One region of the Roseovarius sp. THAF8 genome, then DNA from elsewhere that is predicted to be linked to it. Evidence: riboswitches for the same ligand, from Rfam matches in the RefSeq annotation. Region 1 holds a riboswitch; the other holds the start of a gene.
The links. A riboswitch is a leader RNA that binds a small molecule or an ion and turns the genes downstream of it on or off. The one in region 1 is predicted to bind thiamine pyrophosphate.

Region 1 (5,990 bases):
GTATAACGTCGCCGAAACGGTCCCGGTGCAGGGCGATCAGGCGGCGGCGGTGCTCGTCCTCCTCGGTGGCCATCCCGTCGAAGATCCTTGCGGTATCGGGATAGTCCGCGCGCAGCATCTCGGCATAGCTGCGGTAGATGCGGGCGTCATCCTCCTCCGAGGAGATGGCGAGCGCGAGCACTTCCTGTTCGGAAAGGTCCGAGAAACGGCGGCGGGACGAGACACCGGGGATCATCGGGTGGCCTCCAGTAGTTTAGAATGGTTCTAATCTACTACGCCGGCGGATCAGGTCAAGTGCGGGGCTGTCCAGTCATCAGCAAATAGCAGGTATGCAAAAAACTAAACCAAGCAGTTCATTTTTGCCATTGCAAAATGAACCGGTCTGTTTAGATTGGCTGATATGAACTGAATGGTTCAGATAAAGGAACGCGAAATGAAACATCTTCTTCTGACAGTGACGATTGCCGCCTCGGCCTTCGCCGCGCCCGCCATGGCGTTCAGTGTCGACATGTCGAGCCTGACGCCGGTTCTGACCTTCCCTGCACCCGCGCCCGAACCTGTCACGCAAGGGGCCGGTGGCGTTGACGCGCAATAGACGTGCGCGCCAGGTCTGCGGGCGGGTGTTCCTTCCTCCCCTTCCCCGAAACGGCCCGTCCGCAGACATGCTTGCAGTTCGCCACCCGCGACCTGTAAGCTGACAGGAACAGGCAGGAGGAGACGCATGACGGCCATGGACGCCGAAATCAAGAAGGGTCGCAAGTTCGACCAGGTGCTTGAGGGCGCACGGCAGATTTTCATGCGGGACGGGTTCGAAGGGGCCAGCGTTGACGACATCGCCAAGGCGGCGAGCGTGTCGAAGGCCACCCTTTACAGCTATTTTCCCGACAAACGCCTGCTGTTTTCCGAGGTTGCGCGCGTGGAGTGCAACCGTCAGGCCGAAAGCGCGCTGGAGCAGATCGACACCGAGGCCCCGGCGCATGAAGTTCTGCACGAGGCGGCGAGCCGCGCCGTACGGTTTTTCCTGTCGGATTTCGGACAGCAGATGTTCCGGATCTGCGTCGCCGAGTCCTATCGGTTTCCCGAGTTGGGCCAGAGGTTCTATGCGTCCGGGCCGGGCTTGTTCAGCGAACGCATGGGACGGCTGCTGACACCTTACGTGGAGCGCGGCGAGCTGAAGATCGACGACATGGACCTGGCCACCAAGCAATTCGGCGAATTGTGCAAGTGCGATCTGTTCGTGCGGTGCCTGTGCGGGGTGGAGTGCGACACGTCCGAGAGCGCGATCGAACGCATCGCCAGCGGCGCGGTCGAGACCTTCATGGCGCGGTACGGCGCCTGAGGTCGGTGCACGGGATCGGGCGGCGGCTCTTGGCATCACCGCCCGAAGATCACACCCGCGACTTCATCAAAGGTTAACGGCGCGTTCAGGCGCCCACGTCGATGATCGCCTGCGCCAGCAGCGGGACCGTCCTGGCATTCAGGCCCGCGATATTGATGCGGCTGTCGCCCACCATGTAGATCGCGTGATCCTTGCGCAGCGCCTCGACCTTGTCGGCGTCCAGCCCGAGGCGCGAGAACATGCCGCGATGCTGGGCGATGAAGCCGAAACGGTCCGAGCCCGAAAGCTTGCGCAGTTCCTGGGCGAGTTGCTCGCGCAGGCCAAGCATGCCGCGGCGCACTTCCTCCAGTTCGGCCTGCCAGTCGGCGCGCAGGGCGTCGTCGTTCAGCACCAGCGAGACCAGCCGCGCGCCGTGGTCGGGCGGGAAGGAATAGTTCTGGCGGTTGAGATAGGCGAGGTTCGCCTGGGTCGTGGGGCGGCGGGCGCTGTCCTGGCAGACGGCCATCAGCAGGCCGGTACGTTCGCGGTAGATGCCGAAATTCTTGGAGCAACTCGCGGCGATCAGGACCTCGGGGCAGGAGGCCACGACGTGGCGGGTGCCGGCCGCGTCGGCATCCAGGCCGTCGCCGAAGCCCTGGTAGGCGATGTCGATCATCGGGATGGCGCCCTTGGCGTTGGCCAGGTCCGTGACGTCGCCCCATTGCTGCATCGTCAGGTTGGCGCCGGTCGGGTTGTGGCAGCAGCCGTGCAGCAGGATCACGTCGCCCGCTTTCACGCCGTCCAGATCCCGCATCATGCCGTCGAAATCGACGCCGCCGGTCTCGTTGTCGAAATAGCGGTAGGGGACGTGTTCGATCCCCATGTGCTTGAGAATGCTGAGGTGGTTGGGCCAGGTCGGGTCGGACACGAAGACGCGCGCGCCGGGGTTGGCCATCTTCACCAGGTCGAAGGCCTGCCGCACCGCGCCGGTGCCGCCGGGTGTCGCCACCGCCGCCACCGCATCGCGGGGCGCGGCATCGTCCAGGATCAGCCTGATCATCGCGTCGGAAAAGGCCGGGTCGCCGGCAAGGCCGACATAGGCCTTGGTCTCTTCCTCGTTCCACCATTCCTTCTCGGCGGCCTTGATGGCGCGCATGATCGGCGTGCGGCCTTCTGCATCCTTGTAGACGCCGACGCCGAGGTCGATCTTGGTGTCGCGCGGATCGTCCTTGTAGGCCTGCATCAGCGCGAGGATCTTGTCGGCGGGTTGTTCCTTGAGGTGTTCGAACATCAGGCTTCTCCGGTTGCGACGGAGACGGTGGGGAAGGCGCCCCATTCGGTCCATGATCCGTCATAAAGCGCGTGGTCGGTCTTGCCGATCCGTTCCAGCGCAAGGTTGATCACCGCGGCGGTCACGCCAGAGCCGCAGCTTGTGATGACGGGTTTCGACAAGTCCGCACCGGCCGCGTCGAAGATCGCGCGCAGTTCGTCGGGGGATTTCATCGTGGCGTCATCGTTGAGCAGGGAGCTGTAGGGGACGTTGCGGGAATTGGGGATGTGCCCGGCCCGCAGGCCCTGGCGCGGTTCGGGCTCGTCGCCGCGAAACCGTCCGGGCGCACGGGCGTCGAGGATAGTGTAGTCGCCCAGCTTGGAGGCGGCGGCGACCTGCGTGACGTCCTTGACCCGGTGCGCCTCGCGCCGGACGGTCATGTGCCGGTCGCGGATCATCGGCGGCAGGTCCTCGGTCGGGCGGCCCTCGGCCAGCCACTTGGGCAGGCCGCCGTCCAGGACGGCGACTTCGGTCTGGCCCATCAGGCGGAAGAGCCACCAGACGCGGGCCGCCGAAAAGAGACCGTGGGTGTCGTAGACCACCACCTGGTGCCCGTCACCCACGCCCATCTGGCGCATGCGGGACATGAACTTTTCCACCGGGGGGGCCATGTGCGGCAGGTCCGAACGGTGGTCCGAGATATCGTCGATATCGAAGAAGCGTGCGCCGGGGATGTGGGCCTGCTCGTATTCCGCCTTGGCATCGCGGTCGACGCCGGGCAGGAAATAGGTGGCATCGAGGATCCGCAGGTCCGGGTCGCCCAGATGCGCCGCCAGCCAATCGGTGGATACCAATGTTTTCGGATCGTCGTTTGCCATGACAGCCCCCTGAAACGTTGACAGTGACGTAGCGCGGGACGCCGGACAGTGCAAGCGGGGGGCAGGCGCTGCGGCGGGTCAGCGGGTCAGAAGATTGCGCAGAAGACCCACGGCCAGCAGGCACGCGCCGCCGCCCAGACCGCCCGCGGCCAGTTGGGTGGTCAGGGCCGTGGGGTCGAGGGACACGCTATCGGGCGCTGTCTGCGCAAGCCCGCCAAAGCCCAGCAAAGCAAGGGCATGGCCCCCCATAAGACCACCCAGACTGCCGGCAAGGGAATTGATCAGGAGTCCGAGGTTGAGGCGGGGCACAAGGCCGCCGGCGATGTTGCCGCCGATGGCGCCGGCAATGAGGCTGATCAGTAAGTCCATGCTTCCCGGTCCCCCGTGCAGTCCCGCGCGTCGCGCCGGGAACTAAGGGAGGATAGCAAAACGGGCGGCACCCGCAGAGGGTGGAATCCGAAGCGTTTACATACCGTGGCGCAAAAGCCGCTGCTTCTGGCGGTTCCAGTCGCGCTTGGCCTCGGTCTGGCGCTTGTCGGTGTTCTTCTTGCCCTTGGCGATGCCGATCTTGATCTTGGCGATGCCACGGTCGTTGAAATACATCACCAGCGGCACAAGGGTCATGCCCTTGCGCTGCGTCTCGTTCCACAGGCGCGCCATTTCCTTGCGCGAAACCAAGAGCTTGCGGCGTCGCCGGTCCTCATGCCCGAAAGGCACGGCCTGTTCGTAGGGGGCGATGTAGCTGTTGACCAGCCACAGTTCGCCATCCTCGACCGCGGCATAGCTTTCGGCGATGTTGGAGGTCTTCTGGCGCAGGGATTTGACCTCGGACCCGGCGAGCACCATGCCGCATTCGAGGTCGTCCTCGATGGCATAGTCGTGCCGCGCCTTGCGGTTCTCGGCGACGACCTTGTAGTTCGGATTTATCTTGGGCTTGACCATGTCGAGTTCTGCCTTCCGGGCGGTGCAAGAGAGCAAGATAGCCCCTGCGGCGAAGGCTTCCAACCCCCTGAAGCGAATCGAGAGGTTAACGGGCCCCGGGAGGGCAGATCCGGACGTCGGTATCGCGTCGGTATCCGGGTGGTATCGCGACGGTGCGGTTTCCTGCAGGGGGCCGGATGAACGGAGCGGGCGTTGCGCGGGTGCGGTTGCGGTTGACAGGCGGGCCAGCTCGCCTATCGTCCGGCACGAGCCAGGGGCGCCTTCGGGCTGAGATGCACCCTTTGAACCTGACCCAGATCATGCTGGCGGAGGAAGGCGGGACCGGACCCGGTCGGACCCCTGCCTTTCGCGCGCCGCGAAAGGAGCCGGATGATTCCCAGGACATTTCACGCGGACAGCGGCGGGATCGCCAACATCCTGTCGATCGCAGGGTCGGACCCGTCGGGCGGGGCCGGGGTGCAGGCGGACCTGAAGGCGATTTCGGCGAACGGCGCCTACGGGATGGCGGCGCTGACCGCGCTGACGGTGCAGAACACGCGGGGTGTGCAGGGGGTGCACCTGGTGCCGCCGGAGTTCGTGGCCGACCAGGTCCGGGCCGTCGCCGAGGATGTGCGGATCGATGCGGTGAAGATTGGGATGATCGCCACGGCAGAGATCGCCCGCGCGGTGGCGGACGCCTTGCCGGACGTGCCGGTGGTGATCGATCCGGTGATGGTGGCCAAGGGCGGCGCATCGCTGTTGGCCGAGGACGCGGTGGCGGCGTTGGGCGAGGCGCTGGTGCCGAAGGCGCGCGTCATCACGCCGAACCTGCCGGAGGCGGCGGTGCTGCTGGGCTGCGACGAGGCGGTGACGCGGGACGCGATGGCGGAGCAGGCCCAGGCGCTGCGGGCGCTGGGCTGCGGTGCGGTGCTGCTGAAGGGCGGGCACCTGGAGGGCGAGGACAGCCCCGACGTGCTGGCCGATGCGGACGGCGTGCATTGGTTCGAGGGCGCGCGGATGGCGACGCGGAACACCCACGGGACGGGATGCACCCTGTCGGCGGCGCTGGCGGCGCGGATCGGGCGGGGCGTGGCCCTGCCCGAGGCGGTGCGGGCGGCGAAGGCCTATGTCGCGCGGGCGATTGCCGGGGCCGGGGCGCTGGAGGTGGGGTCGGGGCACGGGCCGACGCATCATTTCGCGGGGCTTTGGCCGGATTGGTGAAGGTGGGGGTCGGTGAAGGTGGGGTGGAACCCCACCCTACGCCTTGGGTGACCGGCCCTGTTTCACCAGCGGTGGGGAAGTGTCGCTGTGGTCGAGGTTCTTGCACTGGCTGCGCAGGACCTTTGTTACGGTGAAGAGCCGTTCGTAGGAGCTGAGGAGGGTACGGATCGCTTCGATCAGAGCGGTCAGTGTCGCGGGGTCGCGAGGCTTGAAGGCGCGCGTCTTGTCGACGCCGGGGCCGGGGCGCTGGAGGTGGGGTCGGGGCACGGGCCGACGTAACAGTTCGCGGATTTGTGGCGTGGGAAGGTGGGGTGGAACCCCACCCTACGTGGGCGATGTTTTCCAGTCGCCGTCCCTGTTCCACCAGCGGTGGGGATTGTCG
Region 2 (5,990 bases), 1.8 Mb from region 1:
ATCCGCGAGCTGACGCTGAAATCCATCGCGCCCGCCAAGATCTACGAAGAGGGCGACCTGATCAAACGCTCGATCCGCGACCTCTACAATCGCGATATCGACGAGGTTCATGTCGAGGGCGAGCGCGGCTACCGCATCGCCAAGGACTTCATGAAGATGATCATGCCGTCCCACGCCAAGAACGTGAAACAGTATGGCGAGACCCTGCCGCTCTTCGCCCGCTACCAGGTCGAAAGCTACCTCGCGGGAATGTTCAACCCCACCGTGCAGCTCAAGTCGGGCGGCTACATCGTCATCGGCGTGACCGAGGCGCTGGTGGCCATCGATGTCAACTCCGGCCGCGCCACCAAGGAAGGCTCGATCGAGGAAACCGCGCTCAAGACCAACCTCGAGGCCGCCGACGAGGTCGCCCGCCAGTTGCGCCTGCGCGACCTTGCCGGCCTGATCGTGATCGACTTCATCGACATGGACGAGCGAAAGAACAACGCCTCCGTCGAAAAGCGCATGAAGGACCGGCTCAAGACCGACCGCGCGCGCATCCAGGTGGGCCGCATCTCGGGCTTCGGCCTGATGGAGATGTCGCGCCAGCGCCTGCGCCCCGGCATGATCGAGGCCACGACGCAACCGTGCCCCGCCTGCCACGGCACCGGCCTCATTCGCTCGGACGACAACATGTCGCTCAGCATCCTGCGCCAGATCGAGGAGGAGGGCACCCGTGGCCGCTCCCGCGAGGTGCTGGTGAAATGCCCCGTGGGCATCGCCAACTTCCTGATGAACCAGAAGCGCGAGCACGTGGCCCAGATCGAGGGCCGCTACGGCCTGTCGGTGCGGATCGAGGGCGATCCGACGCTGGTCAGCCCCGATTTCTCGCTCGAGAAATTCAAGACCGCCACCCGCAACGTCAAGCAGACCGCCGCGGCGGTGGTGTCCGTCGACAGCTCGCTGATGGACGATATCGACGCCGCCGAGGAGGCCGAGACGCCCGATCCCGCCGAGGCGCCTCCCGCGCCCGAGAACGAGGGCAATGACGGGCGCAACGACGGCGGCGACGGCCAGCCCAAGAAAAAGCGCCGGCGCCGCCGCCGGTCGCGCTCGCGCTCCAAGTCGGGCAATGGCGAAAACGGGCAGAACGGCGACACCCGCGACAACAACGACGCGTCGGACAACGACCAGTCCGAGCGCCGGGACGCGCCGCAGACGGAAGACAAACCGTCCGAGGCCGAGCCTGTCACGGCCAAGTCCGAAGAAGCCTCCGACGAGACGCCGAAAGACGAAAAGCCCAAGCGCGTGAGCCGGTCCCGCGAGAAAAAGACCGACGACACGCCCAAGGAAGAGGCCGCGCAGGACGAGGCCCCGGCAGAGAGTGCCGAGGCCCCGCCAGAGGACAAACCTGCGGAGAAGCCCAAGCCCAAGCCGCGCTCGCGCAGCAAGAAAAAGGAAGAGCCTGCACCCGAGGTGGCGGCGGAAACGGCGGCAGAACCCGCCCCCGAAGCCGCCGAAACGGCTCAGGATTCGGCGCCCGAAGCCGAGGCCAAGCCTGCCAGGAAACCGCGCACGCGTTCGACCTCGACCCGCAAGAAGCCCGAGCCGGTCGCCGCCGAAGCCGCGGACACGGGCGAGGCCGCCAAGCAAGCGGCGGACGATGATAAGCCCAAGCGCAAGGGCTGGTGGTCTTTCGGCGGCTAAGTTGCTCTGACCAAAACGAAAAACGCCGGGGCAGGACCCCGGCGTTTTTATTTGATGCACATGGTGCGACGCGCGCCTCTTGCCCACGCCGTCCCGGGCCTGACCCGGGACCTCATCGGTCAGAGATCCCGACTCAAGTCCGGGATGCCACTCGCCCCCCACGCGCCGTCATCCTCGGGCTCGACCCGAGGATCTCCACGCGAAGAGATCCCGGATCAGGTCCGGGATGAGTGCCGGGTCAACCCGGCACTCACTCCTCCGCCTCGTCCACCGGCACGTACAAATCCCCGCCTTCGCGGAACTTCGCGGCCATCTTCTCCATCCCTTCCTTCTGCGCCTCGGCGCGGATGTCATGGCTGATCCGCATCGAGCAGAATTTCGGCCCGCACATCGAGCAGAAATGCGCAACCTTGTGCGCCTCCTTGGGCAGGGTCTGGTCATGGAACTCGCGCGCCGTCTCGGGGTCCAGCGACAGGTTGAACTGGTCCTCCCAGCGGAACTCGAACCGGGCCCGTGACAGCGCATCGTCGCGCCGCTGCGCCCCCGGCAGCCCCTTGGCGAGGTCCGCCGCATGGGCCGCGATCTTGTAGGTAATCACGCCGGTCTTCACGTCGTCCCGGTCGGGCAGGCCCAGATGCTCCTTCGGCGTCACGTAGCACAGCATCGCGCAGCCGAACCAGCCGATCATCGCCGCCCCGATCCCGCTGGTGATATGATCGTACCCTGGCGCGATATCCGTGGTCAGCGGTCCCAGCGTATAGAACGGCGCCTCGTGACAGCATTCCAGCTGCTTGTCCATGTTCTCCTTGATCTTGTGCATGGCCACGTGGCCCGGCCCCTCGATCATCACCTGGCAATCCTTGGCCCAGGCGATCTTGGTCAATTCGCCCAGCGTCTCCAATTCGGCGAACTGCGCTTCGTCATTGGCATCCGCGATGGACCCGGGCCGCAACCCGTCGCCCAAAGAAAAGCTCACGTCATAGGCCCGGCAGATGTCGCAGATTTCCTCGAAATGCTCGTAAAGGAACGACTCGCGGTGATGGTGCAGGCACCACTTGGCCATGATCGACCCGCCGCGCGACACGATCCCCGTCACCCGGTCCACCGTCATCGGCACCATGTGCAGGCGCACGCCCGCGTGGATGGTAAAGTAATCCACCCCCTGTTCCGCCTGTTCGATCAGCGTGTCGCGGAACACCTCCCAGGTCAGGTCCTCGGCAATGCCGTTCACCTTTTCCAGCGCCTGGTAGATCGGCACGGTCCCGATCGGCACGGGGCTGTTGCGGATGATCCATTCGCGCGTGTTGTGGATGTTGCGGCCCGTGGAAAGGTCCATCACCGTGTCCGCGCCCCAGCGGATCGCCCAGACCAGCTTGTCCACTTCCTCTTCCATCGACGAGGTGACGGCGGAGGTGCCCATGTTGGCGTTGATCTTCACCAGGAAATTGCGCCCGATAATCATCGGCTCAGCCTCGGGGTGGTTGATGTTTGCCGGGATGATCGCCCGGCCCGCCGCCACCTCGTCGCGCACGAATTCGGGCGTCACGTAATCAGGGATATTTGCGCCCCAATCGTTGCCGTCCCGCGCCTCCGCCACCGTCTCGCGCATCTGGTTCTCGCGGATCGCGATGAACTCCATCTCCGGCGTGACGATGCTCGCCCGCGCATAGGCCAGCTGCGTCACCGCCTTGCCGTCCTTGGCCCGCATCGGCGCGGCAAGGTTGGGAAATTCCGGCGTCAGCCGGTCGCCTTCGACGAACCCATTGTCCTCGGGCTTCACCACGCGGCCCTCGTATTCCTCCACGTCACCCCGCGCGGTGATCCAGCCGCGGCGCAGCTTCGGCAGCCCCTCGCGGATATCGGTCAGCACGTTCGGGTCGGTGTAAGGCCCGGAACTGTCATAGACGGGCAGGGGCTCTTCGCCCGATGTGGGATGCACGGAAATCTCGCGCATCGGCACGCGGATCTCGGGGAATTGCGTGCCGTTCACATAGATCTTGCGCGATGCGGGCAGCTCGCCCGTGGTGATCTTGGGATTGGGTACGTTCATTTTGGCGCTCCTCAAGCGGTTACTCGAAAAGACACCAGATGAGTCGTGGCTTGGGGGAAACGCGGGGGCGATGCGCCCCGTCTTCGGACCACAACCCGGGCGGGCCGGGGATGCGATCCTAGCTTCCTACGCCAGTGTCAACTGGGTCAGGTTCAAAGGGTCGCGTCACCGGGCATATGCCCTCGTCAGCCTCTCAGTCCCCTGGGCGGGACCCCCCTGCGTAAGCGGGAGGCTAGCGAAGCGTCGCCGTGATTTCAACGGATATTCGGAAAAAGCTGCGGCGGGTTTCGGATCAGACCGGCACGTCGTCGTAATTGCGCCGGGTCGTGGGGGTGGTGTCCTTGATATCGACCCGCAACGCCACGCCCATCATCTCCATCATCCGGCGCGTCTCTTCGGTGTAGTCCGTGAACGCCTTCTTCATGAAATCGCTCTGCACCTGCATCAGCTCCTGCGGCGTCCTGCAGGCCAGCATCGCGCGCTGCGCCTCCAGGTCCTTTTCCAGCCGCTCGGTCACAAAGCGCATGCTTTCCTGCATCATGTCGAACCACGCCGTGGTAGCCACGGGGCTGAACGCGGCCATCGCGGCGACCATGCCGGCATGGGCCGGGTCGGTCGCGTCCGGGGTTTCGGTGGTCTTTTTCGTCGATTTTGCCATCTGCGCCACTCCTTCCGAGCTTCGGCAAAGGCCGCGGTGGCGCGGTCTTTGCGGGAATGTCGTCCGAACTGGCACACCACACCGAAACATGCGCCTCGCGCCATTCGGAACTGTAACAATTATATGACGTAGCCGGCCCGAGGTACAGCGCAACCGGGCCGCTGGGAGCCGCGCCGTTGTCGCACCCCCCGTGCGGCTCAGCCCTTGCGCACCCGGTAAAGCGTGGCCGTCCCGTCTTCGACCGTCTCGATCAGCTCATGCCCCGCCTCGGCGCAGAAATGCGGCACGTCGATCACCGCCGCCGGATCATCCGCCCGCAGCACGATCACGTCGCCTGCCGCCAGCGGCTTCATCCGCTTGCGCAGCTTCAAGACGGGCAGGGGGCACAAGAGCCCCACGGCGTCGATGATCTCAGGTTCGCTCATGGCTCGGGAGGTAATCCAACCGTTACAGCCTGTCCACCGAGATGTGACCGCCCCGTGACCCCGCGTCGCGTGACGCCCCCTTCGTTTTGCAATACACGGGGGTCCATGTTCGGAATCGATCTCATAGACGCCACCCTGATCCCCGCCATGGCCATCGCGCTGGTGGCCGGCGTCTTCTCGTTTCTCAGCCCCTGCGTGCTGCCCATCGTGCCGCCTTACCTCGCCTACATGAGCGGCGTCACCGTCACCGACCTGCAAACCGCGCAAACGTCCCGCAACAAGGCGATCCTGCCCGCACTCTTCTTCGTGCTGGGCCTGTCGACAGTGTTTCTTCTGCTGGGCTTCGCCGCCTCGGCCATGGGCCGTGAGCTGCTGCAATACCAGGATTGGTTCAACACCGCCGCGGGCCTCATCGTGATGATCTTCGGCCTGCATTTCCTGGGCATCTTCCGCATCGGCATCATGGACCGCGAGGCCCGGCTCGACGTGGGCGACAAGGGCGGCACCAGTTTCGGCGCCTATATCCTCGGCCTCGCCTTCGCCTTCGGCTGGACCCCCTGCATCGGGCCGCAGCTCGGCGCGATCCTGTCGCTCGCCGCCTCCGAGGCCTCGGTCACGCGCGGCACGCTCCTGCTCGCGGTCTACGCCGCGGGCCTGGGCATCCCGTTCCTGCTCGTGGCCGCCTTCCTGCCGCGCCTTTCCGGGCTCATGGCCTGGATGAAACGCCACATGGACCAGATCGAGCGTATCATGGGGCTCCTGCTCTGGACCATCGGCCTCCTGATGCTGACCGGCGGGTTCGCCGCCTTCTCCTACTGGCTGCTCGAGATGTTCCCGGCGCTGGCCATGGTGGGCTAGGGGCCTCTGTCCGCCCCCGTTGCGCCCCCGTCCCGCGACCTCGCCCAGCCGCGCCTCGGCATGAGATCCCGGATCGGGTCCGGGATTCTCTGTCGCACATCAGCCTTACTCTTGCCCAAGACTTCGATTAACCTCTCCCCAAAGAAGAGGCCAAGACAGGTCTGGCATGAGCAGCCCCACCCAAGCCCAAGTCACCCGCCGCCGGGTGTTCTACATCCCGGGATACGATCCCATCCACCCGCGCCGCTACCGCGAGCTCTACCGCAAGGAGGGCGCGGAACAGGCGGGCCTCTCGGGCTATGACCTCACCCTT

Region 2: another riboswitch for thiamine pyrophosphate. It lies ahead of thiC (phosphomethylpyrimidine synthase ThiC); the one in region 1 lies ahead of thiD (bifunctional hydroxymethylpyrimidine kinase/phosphomethylpyrimidine kinase).

The regions. Positions count from the first base shown of each region.
Region 1 is NZ_CP045410.1:2,178,405-2,184,394, reverse strand. Features, by position in the region: gene mbfA (iron exporter MbfA) at 1-235, opposite strand, end outside; gene FIU85_RS22020 (hypothetical protein) at 434-595, shown strand; gene FIU85_RS10700 (TetR/AcrR family transcriptional regulator) at 722-1,339, shown strand; gene FIU85_RS10695 (amino acid aminotransferase) at 1,425-2,609, opposite strand; gene sseA (3-mercaptopyruvate sulfurtransferase) at 2,609-3,466, opposite strand; gene FIU85_RS10685 (hypothetical protein) at 3,545-3,835, opposite strand; gene smpB (SsrA-binding protein SmpB) at 3,932-4,408, opposite strand; TPP riboswitch at 4,651-4,739, shown strand; gene thiD (bifunctional hydroxymethylpyrimidine kinase/phosphomethylpyrimidine kinase) at 4,778-5,608, shown strand; gene FIU85_RS10670 (hypothetical protein) at 5,645-5,875, opposite strand; gene FIU85_RS10665 (hypothetical protein) at 5,933-5,990, opposite strand, start outside.
Region 2 is NZ_CP045410.1:426,906-432,895, reverse strand. Features, by position in the region: gene FIU85_RS02150 (ribonuclease E/G) at 1-1,686, shown strand, start outside; gene thiC (phosphomethylpyrimidine synthase ThiC) at 1,937-3,736, opposite strand; TPP riboswitch at 3,843-3,964, opposite strand; gene FIU85_RS02140 (phasin family protein) at 4,029-4,394, opposite strand; gene FIU85_RS02135 (sulfurtransferase TusA family protein) at 4,592-4,819, opposite strand; gene FIU85_RS02130 (cytochrome c biogenesis CcdA family protein) at 4,925-5,677, shown strand; gene FIU85_RS02125 (hypothetical protein) at 5,844-5,990, shown strand, end outside.